DNA from 2 places in the Xenorhabdus bovienii SS-2004 genome. Region 2 is predicted to be linked to the other one. Evidence: predicted binding sites of a transcription regulator. Region 2 holds the regulator's gene; the other holds the start of a gene.
What was found. The regulator CRP, encoded in region 2, controls carbon source genes, mostly activating them, when cyclic AMP is high. The targets are predictions, from matches to a motif close to ATGTGANNNNNNTCACAT.

Region 1: the regulator CRP is predicted to act here: its motif matches at 3,367-3,384, upstream of rbsD (D-ribose pyranase).

Annotation. Positions count from the first base shown of each region.
Region 1 is NC_013892.1:38,626-45,715, forward strand. It holds gene asnA (aspartate--ammonia ligase) at 1-194, shown strand, start outside; gene viaA (ATPase RavA stimulator ViaA) at 228-1,685, opposite strand; gene ravA (ATPase RavA) at 1,690-3,192, opposite strand; gene rbsD (D-ribose pyranase) at 3,475-3,894, shown strand; gene rbsA (ribose ABC transporter ATP-binding protein RbsA) at 3,902-5,407, shown strand; gene rbsC (ribose ABC transporter permease) at 5,426-6,397, shown strand; gene rbsB (ribose ABC transporter substrate-binding protein RbsB) at 6,422-7,090, shown strand, end outside.
Region 2 is NC_013892.1:3,933,524-3,940,613, reverse strand. It holds gene XBJ1_RS21930 (hypothetical protein) at 7-213, opposite strand; gene yihA (ribosome biogenesis GTP-binding protein YihA/YsxC) at 295-918, opposite strand; gene ppiA (peptidylprolyl isomerase A) at 1,257-1,823, shown strand; gene XBJ1_RS17460 (aminodeoxychorismate synthase component II) at 2,127-2,702, shown strand; gene XBJ1_RS22790 (hypothetical protein) at 2,847-2,975, opposite strand; gene crp (cAMP-activated global transcriptional regulator CRP) at 2,991-3,623, opposite strand; gene XBJ1_RS17450 (phosphoribulokinase) at 4,185-5,054, opposite strand; gene XBJ1_RS17445 (YheU family protein) at 5,156-5,374, opposite strand; gene XBJ1_RS17440 (LysE family translocator) at 5,547-6,152, shown strand; gene murP (PTS N-acetylmuramic acid transporter subunit IIBC) at 6,154-7,090, opposite strand, start outside.

The DNA.
Region 1 (7,090 bases), 330 kb from region 2:
TAACTTGTGATGAAGATCGACTGCAATATGACTGGCATCAGGCCTTGGTCAAAGGAGATATGCCACAATCCATCGGTGGAGGCATTGGTCAATCACGTTTGGTGATGCTGCTGCTGCAAATGGCGCATATTGGTCAGGTTCAGTGTGGTGTCTGGTCACCCGAAATTATCGAATCTGTTGAAGGTGTACTGTAAGGATTGACTGCGAAGGGATCTGAGAGTAGTGACTCAGTGTCGCCATCTTCGCAGTAAACGGCTTGTAACTCCGGTATCAAAGTGCCAGATATGATCGAATATCTGCATGATACCGGGCTTTCCATAATGGGACAGGGAAACTGCATGGAAGCGGTGTTGTTGGCGTTGTTGCAGGTTTTGTATCTGATGGATTAGAACGTCTGGTAACCGCTGGGCAATGAAATCTGAAATAACAACAGCGTCGGCATCTTTCCAGATACTTTCTTGCATTTTCTCAATGATGGCATTCAGGCAGAATGCCAGATCGGTTCCTCCTTTGAAAGTTTGCCCCAAAAAATGTACCGCCTGTGTTAGCCCATCTTGTGATGTTAAGTCATAGTGAATGAGTTCTGTGGAAAATAATATGATGTGACAGTGACGATTATCTGCCAGAGCAATACGCATCAGTGCCAGACAAAATGCCTTTGCACAATGCTCATTGAACCCGCCCATTGATCCGGAAGTATCCACGCACACAATAAATGGTCCTCGGGGCTGTTCTGCATGATCATGGTGAGTCATCGGCTTCAATATGTTTCTTGGCTGCCAGTTGTCCCCTTGTAGCCGGTAGATCAGTAATTTTTTATCTACCAACCGCCGATAAAATTCGTACTCCAGCTCTTCAATTCCCAGCATGGCCAGTTCTGTGGGTAAAAGTCTCTGGATATCGTCACCTTGTTGGATACCGCTGACTTGCTCTGGCACGGTATCTGGTATTCGCTCTATTTGGGTGAATGGTTCAAGGGTGTTGCTATCTTCAGGAATTGATTTAGCCGCTTGGCTGCGGCCGAGTAATTGTGCCAGTTTTTCCAGTTCAGGCTGCTGTTTGAGAAATTGAGCATATTGGGTGAATAATGCGGTATTGTGCGACGTCAGGTGAAGTCGGCCTTTGCTCATGTCCCATAATCGCCCTGCGGCGCGATCATTTTCATCGAATATCGGATCGAGATTGCCACTGAGATCTAATCGCTTTTGGATCTCTGCCAATAATTGTTCTTTTTCCTGTTCCAGCAATTGCTTGTGAAAGGTTGTTACTTGTAGGATCAGGCTGGTACGCCAGTGTTGAATAAACAGGATTTGTCCTGCGTGAGTGTGTTCAGATAACGCTTCTCGCAATGTGTGGGCGTCATGGGTAAAAGGAGATTTGATCTGTTCAAGCTTATCTGCGAGATCAGGGAGTTGTTGATAAAATTTTGTCGTATTCGCTGTTAGTAATTGCTGGTATAACTGAAATTCTTCAGCTAGGGAGGCAGGAATGAGTGTATCTTTTATTCTTTGTTGTAGTGTTTGCTGCCATGCAGGTACATCTTTCAATAATGCGCGCTTGAACCTAGGGTATTTTTCAAAAAAAATGGTCAATTGAGGGGCACTTAACAGTGCTAAAATGATCTCCTCGATCAGTTCACCTTCATTGATCGAGAGTAAAAGATCGAGCGTTGTCAGAGTTAACATGTCATTACCTCATTTTTGATCTCAATTGTTTCAACTTTTCGATCAATTGCAGAAAACTTTGTTCAATGTTGGCAATCCAATGTTCTTCAATAAATAAACAAGGTTGATGCTGACCGAACAATTGGCGCTGATGCTGGATGGCATCACTAATAGATATCAGCTTTTCATTCCACTCGTTATTTGTTTTTTCTGTTGTTAGTTGCTTTGCTTCCGCTTGGCAGAGAATGGCTCTGTTACGGCTCATATCCAGCACTTCCAATTGATGTTTTTCGTTGATCTCGGCCGAAATTTTCAGTGGAAAACCAATGCCATTTAAGCGAGCAAGCAATTCTCCATTGCTATTTTTGAGCACGTTTTCCAGTACTTTACTATCTATTTCAATGAAATTAACTTCAATATCATGCAGATGTAATGCGGGATACAGAAATAGAATCAGTTTTTCATCATTGATAGTCTTGGGAAGTGAGTAGTGGATCTTGCGGCCGAAAAGTGATGAATTCGTGGTTAATTGTAAGGGATGGAGGTGAGTTTCATCTCGGCTGGTTTGTATCCATTGTTGGTATACTCCATCCATTTTCTGTAGCAGGAAACTCTGTTGATAGGCTTGTTCTGTCAGCAAATCATGAAGGAATTGCGGCAGAAGCTTTAAGGCATTCAGGTCGTGCCACAGGCAGTCTTTCAATAGCACCAAATCTAACGGAGATATGGCATTTTTCCCACTGAAGAATGCACTGGCCTGCAATAAGCGGATGGCTTTTTTCCAGCGGCGATCTGAAACGTGAGGGAGATTTTCAGAGGCATTCAGTAGCTGGCGTAGCTGATAAATCAGCTCGAAAATGTAGTCTGGCAGGGAGACGTGTTTAATCTTACATTGCCATTGATGAAATTCCTCATCTGTGATTTGGAAATGGGTAGGTACAGGATTGTCATTTTCATTGTTTCGATCAGTCAGTAAGGCACGAAAATTCTTCTTTTCCTGAATATTGTTCAGCCAGATTCGGATCAACATACGATCGTAGAGGGCTTCCAGGCTGCTATCAGCATCGGGCAGCTCGTTGGATGCCGTGACCAGTAACCGCATCGGCAGGTTTTCTTCTTGGTTGCCATTTCTAAATTTCTTTTCATTAATTGCGGTCAGCAGAGTATTCAAAATAGCGGGGCCTGCTTTCCAGATTTCATCCAGAAAAACAATTTCCGCTTCTGGCAAATAGCCTTCTGTCAGGCGCTGATAACGGCCTTCATCTTTGAGTGCTTGAATGGAAAGTGGGCCGAAGATCTCTTCTGGTGTGGAAAAGCGTGTCATCAAGTACTCAAAAGCGTGAGCATTTTGAAACGAAAATTTTAACCGGCGTGCGATCAGGCTCTTCGCGATCCCCGGTGGTCCCAGGAGAAAAACACTCTCTCCACATAAGGCGGCCAGAAGACAGAGACGGATGGTTTGCCGTCTTTCATATAATCCGATTTCTAGGTACTGACTTAACTGGGATATTTTCTCGACCAATTGCATCTTATTTACACCATGGTTCGAATAGTTACCTTCATTTATTTATAGATAAAATTCAATCTATGCAAAGATTTTGGTGATTATTTATTGATTCCCAGTAGTGTGTTTGAAAAATCGATTCAGTATAACTTATTCAATAAGTTATACTTTTTTATTTATTACCCTGTTTATTAAACGTTTTAATCATGATCACATTTTCATATCAAGCATGTTGTCTTTGATATAGGGATTTATATGATGGCGGTTTAGCGAAACGTTTCGCTTTCGCTAGGGAGTTAATAAAAAATGAAAAAAGGCGTTTTATTGCATTCTGATATTTCTGCCGTTATTTCTCGTTTGGGCCACACTGATCAGATCACGATCAGTGATGCGGGGCTACCTATCCCGTTGTCCACTCAGCGAATTGATTTAGCGTTAACCCAGGGAATACCCGATTTGATGTCTGTGTTTGATGTGGTTGTGCAGGAAGTGCAGGTTGAAGCGGCCATTTTGGCTACGGAGATGATTGATCACAACCCTCAGATACATGAACAAATCATCAAGCGCATTGCTGAACTCGAAACAAAACAGGGAAATGCAATCGCGATAGAGTATGTGAATCATAACATTCTGAAAGAGAAGACAGAAAAGAGCAAAGCGATTATCCGTACTGGGGAATGTTCTCCTTATGCCAATATCCTCCTTTGTTCAGGCGTAACTTTCTGAGGGTATGATGGAGCCATTGCTGGAGTTAAAAGAGATTGATAAGGCTTTCCCTGGGGTAAAGGCGTTGTCGGGTGCGGCCCTTCGCGTTTATCCCGGAAAAGTTATGGCGCTGGTTGGCGAAAATGGTGCCGGTAAGTCCACGATGATGAAAGTCTTGACCGGCATCTATACCAAAGATGCCGGTTCAATTCATTATCTTGGGAAAAATGTGGTTTTCTCCGACCCTAAATCTTCCCAAGAAGCTGGGATTGGCATTATTCATCAAGAATTAAATCTTATCCCCCAACTGACGATCGCAGAAAATATTTTTCTTGGACGTGAGTTCGTCAATAAACTGGGTATCATCAATTGGCAAAAAATGTATGAAGAGGCCGATAATCTGCTGAAGCGTTTGAATATTCGTTATAGCAGCCGTCGACTGGTTTCTGAATTGTCCATTGGCGATCAGCAAATGGTGGAAATTGCCAAGGTGCTGAGTTTCCAATCCAAAGTCATTATAATGGATGAGCCAACGGATGCCTTGACCGATACCGAAACTGAATCGCTGTTTCATGTTATACGGGAGCTGAAAGCTCAAGATTGCGGCATTGTCTACATTTCCCATCGCCTGAAAGAAATCTTTGAAATTTGTGATGACGTGACGGTATTTCGTGATGGGCAATTTATTGGTGAACAGCCGGTTGCTGCTCTACAAGAAGATACGTTGATCGAAATGATGGTGGGACGCAAGCTGGAAGATCAATACCCGCGTCTGGATCTTCCGCGTGGGGGAAAACGACTGGAGATTGAAAATCTGTCTGGATCAGGGATCAAAAATGTCAGCTTCTCTCTGTTTGGTGGCGAGATTCTGGGAATATCCGGTTTAATGGGAGCTGGTCGTACTGAATTGATGAAGATGATCTACGGAGCATTGCCGAAAACCAAAGGCAGGATCTTGCTGGATGGAAAATCTCTGACTATTCGCAACCCACAGGATGGGCTGGCTAACGGCATTGTCTATATTTCGGAAGATCGTAAACGTGATGGCTTGGTGTTGGGAATGTCGGTCAAAGAAAATATGTCCCTCACAGCGTTACGTTATTTCAGTCAAAAACCCTATCGTTTGAATCATTCCGCAGAACAAAAAACCGTAACTGACTTCATCAAATTATTCAATATCAAAACTCCCTCAATGGAACAATCGATTGGCTTGCTTTCTGGCGGTAACCAGCAAAAAGTGGCGATTGCTCGTGGTCTGATGACTCGCCCGAAGGTATTGATTCTGGTTGAGCCAACCCGAGGAGTGGATGTCGGTGCGAAGAAAGAGATCTATCAGTTGATCAATCAGTTCAAAAAAGAAGGTTTGAGCATTATTTTGGTCTCGTCTGAGATGCCGGAAGTCATGGGAATGAGTGATCGTATTCTGGTGATGCATGAAGGTGGCATAAGTGGTGAGTTCAGTGCGGATAATGCCTCTCAGGAAGCGCTGATGGTCGCTGCTGTCGGCAAACAATACGGTGCAGTTGAAAGGTAATGATCAAGGATAAGAGATATGAATTTTAACACAGCAGCAACCTCCAGATATTGGCTCACGAAAGCCTGGTTGATGGAGCAGAAGTCACTGATTGCACTATTGATTCTGATTGTTGTCGTTTCCTTCTTCAGCCCCAATTTTTTCACACTGAATAACCTGTTTAATATCCTCCAGCAAACTTCTGTTAACGCTATCATGGCGGTGGGAATGACGTTGGTGATCCTGACTTCGGGCATTGATTTATCCGTCGGATCTCTATTGGCACTGACGGGAGCGGTGGCGGCATCTATGGTCGGTACGGATGTCAACGCACTGGTGGCAGTTGCTGCGGCACTGGCATTGGGGGCAGCGATTGGCGCATGTACTGGTGTTATTGTTGCTAAGGGTAAAGTCCAGGCGTTTATCGCTACATTAGTGATGATGCTGTTATTGCGTGGTGTTACCCGTGTTTATACCGATGGCAGTCCCATCAATACCGGATTCAGTGATAATGCCGATCTGTTTGGCTGGTTTGGTATTGGCCGTCCATTAGGAGTGCCAGCACCAGTCTGGATCATGCTGCTGGTTTTTGCTACTGCCTGGTACATTCTCCATCACACTCGCCTTGGCCGTTACATCTACGCTTTAGGCGGAAATGAATCTGCAACACGTTTATCAGGTATTAACGTTGATAAAATAAAAATAATCGTTTATTCCCTATGTGGTCTATTGGCAGCGCTGGCCAGTATTATCGAAGTAGCCCGGCTATCTTCTGCCCAACCTATGGCCGGAAGTGGTTATGAGCTGGATGCTATTGCAGCCGTGGTGCTGGGGGGAACCAGTCTGGCTGGCGGGAAAGGGCGGATTGTCGGTACGCTGATTGGTGCGCTGATTTTAGGCTTTTTGAACAATGGATTGAACTTATTAGGTATTTCTTCCAACTACCAGATGATCGTCAAGGCAGTTGTGATTTTACTGGCGGTCTTGGTTGATAACAAAAGTAGTAAATAACCTCACCCTACAGGAAAAAACAGCATGAAAATGAATAAGCTGGCAACCATTCTATCCGCCGTAGTTTTGAGTGCAACCATGAGTGCCAATGCATTGGCGAAGGATAGCATTGCATTGGTTATTTCAACATTGAACAACCCCTTCTTTGTCACGATGAAAGACAGCGCACAGAAAGAGGCTGATAAACTCGGATATAACCTGATAGTGCTTGATTCTCAGGATAATCCGGCAAAAGAGTTGGCTAACGTACAGGATTTGACTGTTCGTGGTACGAAATTGATGCTGATTAACCCAACAGATTCAGACGCCGTTGGTAATGCGGTCATCATGGCAAACAAGGCGAATATTCCGGTTATCACCCTTGACCGTGCGGCGAATAAAGGAAACGTTGTCAGCCATATTGCTTCTGACAATCGTTTGGGAGGCAAAATGGCCGGTGATTTTATCGCTGAAAAATTGGGTAACAATGCCAAAATCATTCAATTGGAAGGTATCTCTGGTACTTCTGGTGCACGTGAACGTAGTGAAGGTTTTTCTCAGGCCGCCAAAAGCCATCAATTCAATATGCTAGCCAGCCAGCCTGCTGACTTTGACCGCACAAAAGGGCTGAATGTCATGCAGAACCTGCTGACAGCCCATCCATCAGTACAAGCCGTTTTTGCCCAAAATGATGAAATGGCACTCGGTGCGCTG
Region 2 (7,090 bases):
GGCAGGTTAATCGTTAATTAAAGCAGTTCCCAATCTGGTTTTGCGAAGACTGATTATTGATGACATGAACGGCTTATCGACCTGATGGAATCCTGACATAAAAAATGGCTCTCTGAAGCCGTGCGGTTTTTTAGGCTTATCAGGTGCGGAACTCATCGAGGCGCGGGCATCCCTGCCCATAGTGACGCCGGATAGATTTAAGCAAGCCAACATCAATCAAAAATCAGTGTTGCAAAAAAGGTGGGGACCATAGATTTTTATGCGCGAAGCACGGCTTTAGGGGGTAGGTGAAGCTCACTCCACCTCAATGGCAGGCTGGTTGAACCAGTAGTCAAGTTTCTGCTCAAGTTGGTCGATGCCGATTTTTTTCAGGGCAGAGAAATTTTCAATTTGAATCTCGCCACCCAGAGAAGTCAGCTCCTGACGGACTTTCGCCAATTGGCTTTTACGGGCGCCGGATGCCAGTTTATCCGCTTTCGTCAGCAAAACCATAACAGGTACTTGCATCACGACTGCCCATTCGATCATCTGCATATCCAGATCTTTCAGTGGATGACGGATATCCATCAAAACCACCAACCCCAGCAGACACTCACGTTTCTGGAGATACTCTCCCAGTGCGTTCTGCCATTTGCGTTTCATCTCTTCTGGCACTTCAGCGTAGCCATAACCCGGTAAGTCAACCAGCCGAATACCGTCTTCCACTTCGAACAGGTTGATAAGCTGAGTACGCCCCGGGGTTTTACTGGTGCGAGCAAGGCTCTTTTGTTTAGTCAGTGCATTCAGGGCGCTGGATTTACCCGCATTCGACCGACCGGCAAACGCGACCTCAATACCCACATCTTGAGGCAGGTGGCGAATGTCAGGTGCACTCGTGACAAAGTGGGTCATGTGATAGTTGTAGTTTTTGATGGTCAAAATGGTTATCTCCCTGAGGAATACACGAAAACAGCGCGCTGATTATACCTAGAGCAGCGGCTTGTGGACAGGTATAACTACTAATTGCGCGATATCTGTATTGTATACCCTTTGGTTGAATACTCTATATTTCTCGCCATTTATAACGTTATTCCCCACATAAACAAAATTCAGGTTATGAGACCATAATAGCTATTCAGACAGAATTCATCTCAACAAATAGCTGCTTACTCGTAAATGTAGGTAAATCTTTGGAACTTAGTTCTATAGGGAATTACACTTAATAAGTTTTGTTGTTATGAGTTTTGTTATTGACCTCAAAAATAAAGGAACCATTAATGTTTAAACGTATTTTTGTGTCGCTTATGGCTGCATGTGCTATCAGTGTGATGGCAACTCCGGCATTGGCTGCCGAAACTCATGTGAAGCTGGTAACATCAGCAGGGGAAATAGAGCTTGCGCTGGATAGTAACAAGGCGCCAATCACTACAAAAAATTTCATTGAGTATGTCAATGAAGGATTTTATAACAACACCATTTTTCACCGCATCATTCCCGGGTTTATGGTTCAGGGGGGTGGCTTTACGAAAGATATGAAGCAGAAGGTGACCAAAGCACCAATCAAAAATGAAGCAGATAATGGTTTGCGTAATCTGCGTGGTACGATAGCGATGGCACGCACCGCAGATAAAGACAGTGCAACCAGTCAGTTCTTCATTAATGTCACTGATAACGCCTTCCTTGATCACGGTCAGCGTGATTTTGGTTATGCTGTCTTTGGTAAAGTCATAAAAGGTATGGATGTGGTTGATAAAATTTCTCAGGTCAAGACAGAAAATGTTGGCCCTTATCAAAATGTACCCGTGAAACCGATTGTGATCCTTTCTGCCAAAGTTGCACCTTAATTCAATAGGAAAACAGTGTTTTCCTGCCTGAAACCTAGAAAATAAGACGGTATTTATATTGTGCCATTCGCTTTTTGAGTGCCGTCTTCCCCTCTCACCTGCGTTATCTTTTCACGTCAAGCTCTCACCACGGGTGAATGCTGCTGTTTGTATCCTACTATTTTAAAAATACGTCTGTGGTATGATGAGCGTCCCGCTGCTGTTGATGCTGCTTTACCTGATTTTATCGAAATACAGAATGCACAATGCCCGCTAGGGTAGCGGCAATATATAAAACTATAAAAATCAATAGGATATACTCCTATGCTATTAATAATAGATAACTACGATTCTTTTACATTCAATTTATATCAATATTTTTGCGAGTTAGGGACAAATGTTTTAGTTAAGCGTAATGATGAATTACAGCTTGAAGATATCGAGAAGTTGGCGCCCACACATTTAGTGATTTCGCCGGGGCCTTGTACGCCAAATGAAGCAGGGATTTCACTAGAGGCCATTGCGCATTTTGCCGGCAAATTGCCAATCCTCGGTGTGTGCCTAGGGCATCAGGCTATTGGGCAGGCTTTTGGTGCGAGTGTGGTCAAAGCCCGCGAGGTGATGCACGGAAAAAACAGCTTGATCCACCATAATCAACAAGGAGTATTCAAAGGATTGAACCGTCCACTGACTGTTACTCGTTATCATTCTCTGGTGATTGCTGCTGAAACCCTGCCAGCATCGTTTGAAGTGACCGCATGGAGTCAGCATAACGGTAATGTAGATGAAATTATGGGAATACGTCACCGTACTTTGCCATTGGAAGGTGTGCAATTTCACCCTGAAAGCATTCTCAGTGAACAGGGACATGATTTGTTGAATAATTTTCTCAGATATTAACCAAATACCATCGCATTTTCCTCACCGGCTGTTTTTTATTTGCCCTTATGTGATTTTTTATTCATATTTGGTGACTATTATTTCACTGTGATATGGCAAATATAAAAATAAGGTGGGGGAAATCACGTCTGTCCCAGCGGAATATCAGGGCAAGGCCAGTGAAGTATTACAGAAAGCGGCGTAACGGGGCTTGATGCTGCCATTGCACTGATAAGACAAAGGAAGCAACAAAAAAGCCAGTGCAGGATAAGGGTTGCGCTGGCTCAGTTTCAAGAGTAATTTCAGAAATTAGCGGGTTCCATATACTACAATGGTTTTGCCATGAGCAGAGATCAGGTTTTGATCTTCTAACATCTTGAGAATGCGGCCAACTGTTTCGCGGGAACACCCGACAATCTGGCCAATTTCCTGACGTGTAATTTTTATTTGCATACCATCAGGATGGGTCATCGCATCAGGCTGTTTGGCCAGATTCATTAACGTCTTGGCAATACGACCTGTGACATCCAGAAATGCCAGATTACCGACTTTTTCTGAGGTTGTTTGTAAGCGTCTTGCCATCTGAGAGGATAGACGCATCAGAATATCAGGATTGACCTGAATGAGCTGGCGAAATTTCTTGTAGGAAATTTCAGCGACTTCACAGGCACTTTTAGCTCGTACCCATGCAGTACGCAGCTTTCCTTCTTCGAACAATCCAAGTTCACCAATGAAATCTCCCTGATTTAAATAAGAGAGAATCATTTCTTTGCCTTCTTCATCTTTTATTAGAACAGCGACTGAACCTTTAACAATATAGTAAAGCGTTTCTGCTTTCTCGCCTTGATGAATAAGCGTGCTCTTGGATGGATATTTGTGAATATGGCAGTGTGACAAAAACCATTCAAGAGTAGGGTCTGTTTGTGGCTTGCCGAGAACCATTCGCTTTATCCTCTGTTGTTATTTCCGCCTTGATGACGTGAGGAACAGTTTTTCCTCACCCGGCTGGCTTTATAAAGTCAATAGTTTAACATATTAACTTGCTGAAAAACTGACAAGCGGGAATTTTATATAGATTATAATCATACCAAAATATGGGTGTCTTAATCTTAACCTATATATCTTGCCAGCTTCGCTTGTAACCTCGTTTGTAACACAGGAAAACGTTTCTGTCTTCCCCTGTATCGCTTCAGCCCGCCAGATTAACAGAAATCTATTTGGAGCGTCGTCTTTATTGCTCTACGACTTATAGGAAATCGAATAATGCCAGTATTTCCAAAGGGAAAAGGAGAAACAACATAAAGACGGGAACGGCTGAATGACTTTTTTATTGTGTAAGAGGCTGTGGGTACTTTGGTAAATATCGTACTGCTTTTACGCGTTTTACCTTACTGAATTTTCTCTTTATAATCTGTTTTTATTGTTACTGAAATGTTTATTTTCGTAAAACAGGCAACGTTATTTTTTGTTACCTGTTTAATTAAAAATTAAATTGCGTTTAAATCAAGAAATTTTTTTGCCTTCCAGTAATTGCTGAACCCACGGAGCCATAATTAATTCCATGGCCAGCCCCACTTTTCCGCCGGGAACGACAATGGTATTTATACTGGAAATAAATGATCCCTGAAGCATTGATAGTAAATAAGGGAAATCAATTTGTTTCAGGCCACGGAAACGAATCACGATAAAACTTTCATCCAGAGATGGAATAGCCTTGGCGGAGAAAGGGTTAGAGGTATCAACGGTGGGAACTCGCTGGAAATTGATATGAGTACGGGAAAACTGTGGCGTAATATAGCGGATATAATCATCCATCGAACGCACCACGGAATCCATGACCGCCTCTCTTGAATGGCCACGTTCGCTGGTATCACGGATAAGTTTCTGTATCCACTCAAGGTTGACGATGGGGACGACACCAATCAGCAAATCAACATAGCTGGCGACATTATACTGTGGAGTAACAACGCCACCATGCAACCCCTCATAAAACAGAATATCGGTGTTTGATGGCAGTGATTCCCACGGCGTGAATGTACCCGGTACTTGATTGTAAGGCACGGCTTCATCATAGGTGTGGAGATATCTCCGGCAGCGGCCAGTGCCTGTTTCACCATAGTTGTAAAATGTCTTTTCCAACATGCTGAAATCATTGGCTTCTGGCCCAAAATAGCTGACATGTCTGCCTTGCTCCTTCGCCTTACGGATCTCGGCATCCATTTCAGGACGGGTGTAACGGTGGAAACTATCCCCTTCGATGAGTGCGGCAGTAACTTCAAGTTGTTGAAAAATCTTGCGGAACGCCACACTGGTCGTTGTTGTTCCGGCTCCGCTAGAACCCGTTATTGCAATGACAGGGTGTTTGGCAGACATAAGAACAGACTCCTTATCCAAAAAAGTTGGGACTATCTTTCTCGTAATCAGCAATACAGAGCAAAATAAGGCAAACGGAACAGCCTGATAAAAAGAAGGCGCTAAGGGCGAAACATCTCTTTGGGCATGATATTGACGGTCTCATGCAGTTCAGACCAAACCAGTAGGACTTCTCCCCGTTCAAGCTGACGTTTTACATCCTGTACTTTTTGCTCCAGCGTTTTTTCATCTTCACCGTAATCGGTGCCTTCCCGCAAGACAAAACTTTCGATCAGATCGAGTAGGGTTTCGGGTGCCAGTTGTTGCCACGGGATCATCATTGTGGTTGCTCCTGAGTTTGTAAATGGGGATTGGCGGCCCTGCTCAGGGGAGAAAAGTGCTCACTCATAAGGGATTAATTTTCATAATTAGTCATCTTGTGTAGTGAATAACATACTGTTATTTTCGTCGAAAGGAAATGTTAACCATTTGGGTAAGAGGAACAATCCCCCCATGACCGCAAGTCTGATATTCTCACTAAGCACCTTCTTATTAATCTCTGGGATTACACCGGGCCCGAACAATATGCTGCTGACTTCATCGGGTGCTAATTTTGGTTTCCGTCGTTCGTTACCGCTTTGGGTGGGTATCCTTCTTGGCATACAGACCATCCTTCTGCTGTCTGCTTTTGGCGTGGGAGCAGTGCTGCTGTTGTATCCGGCGATGCACACCGTGTTGAAAGTGCTCGGTAGTCTGTATTTATTAAGGTTGGCGTGGAAAACGTCGACAGCACATTATAAACGGTTGGAAACGGCAAATTTGGCGGCTGTTCCCATCAAAAGCCATCAAGGCTGGTTATTACAGTTTCTGAACCCCAAGGCGTGGATGATGGGATTGGGTGCCGTCGGCAGTTACAGCCTACAGGGAGACTTATATAACCACTCAGTGGTCGTGATCAGTGTGGTGATGCTGATCTCCAATATGATCGCTGGTACAGTGTGGATTGTTCTGGGCTCGCTGATTGGCTCCCTGTTGAAAAGCCGCAATGCCTGGTTTATTTTCAATATCACCATGGGTATTCTTACTGCTGTCTGTGTCCCTTTGCTTTGGATTAGCTGAATCAGCTTAAATCAATATTTTTACTGCCAAAGAAAAATGTCAGTATAAAACCACTGATATAAGCGATGATTAAACCTGCACCGTACACTGCCATGCCCGTGAAGATGCCACTATCGGACGTCATCAGGGGCAGGGCGACCAGACCCGATGGGCCGAAAACAGAATTCAGCCCGACAGGGACTCCCAGCCAGGCAACCAGACCGATAAAAAAGCCGCCGATTGCGCCACCGAAACAAGCCGTGACAAAGGGTTTGACGCGAGGCAGTGTCACTCCATAAATCAGTGGTTCTCCGATCCCCAGAAAACCCGGAATGATGGCGCCTTTGATTTGAGTGCGTAGCAGCGAACCTTTTTGGGCTTTCATATATAACGCCAGCGCAGAGCCGACCTGTCCTGCTCCCGCCATCGCCAGAATCGGGAACAGCGAGTTAAAGTTTTGCACATCCATCAACGTAAAATAGACGGGAACAAAGCCCTGATGTACACCAAACATCACCGCGATTAAAAATAACCCTGCCAGAATTGCCGCACCGAATGGATTACCGTTCAGATGCATGAACAGCCATGACATCGCCGTAAACAGGTAGCTTCCCACAGGCATGATGACAATAAACGCGACAGCGCCCATGATAAGAAGGGTAAGGGTGGAAGTGAGGATCATATCCAGATCAGAGGGCATCATTTTGCGGATCTGTTTTTCCACCCAAGCGCCGAGAATGCAGGCAATCAGTACACCGATGATATTCCCGCGCGGGTCAATGGCGAAGCCAAAGAAATCACTGATACCGGAATAGAAGCCGCTGGTGGCGCTGGCGTTATAACCCAGCACGAACAGGGAAGCGATAATGGCACCATTGACGCCGGAGCCACCGAAGGCTTTCTGCGCATTATAACCGATCAGAATACTCAGGAAACTGAACATCCCTTTGCTGAAAACT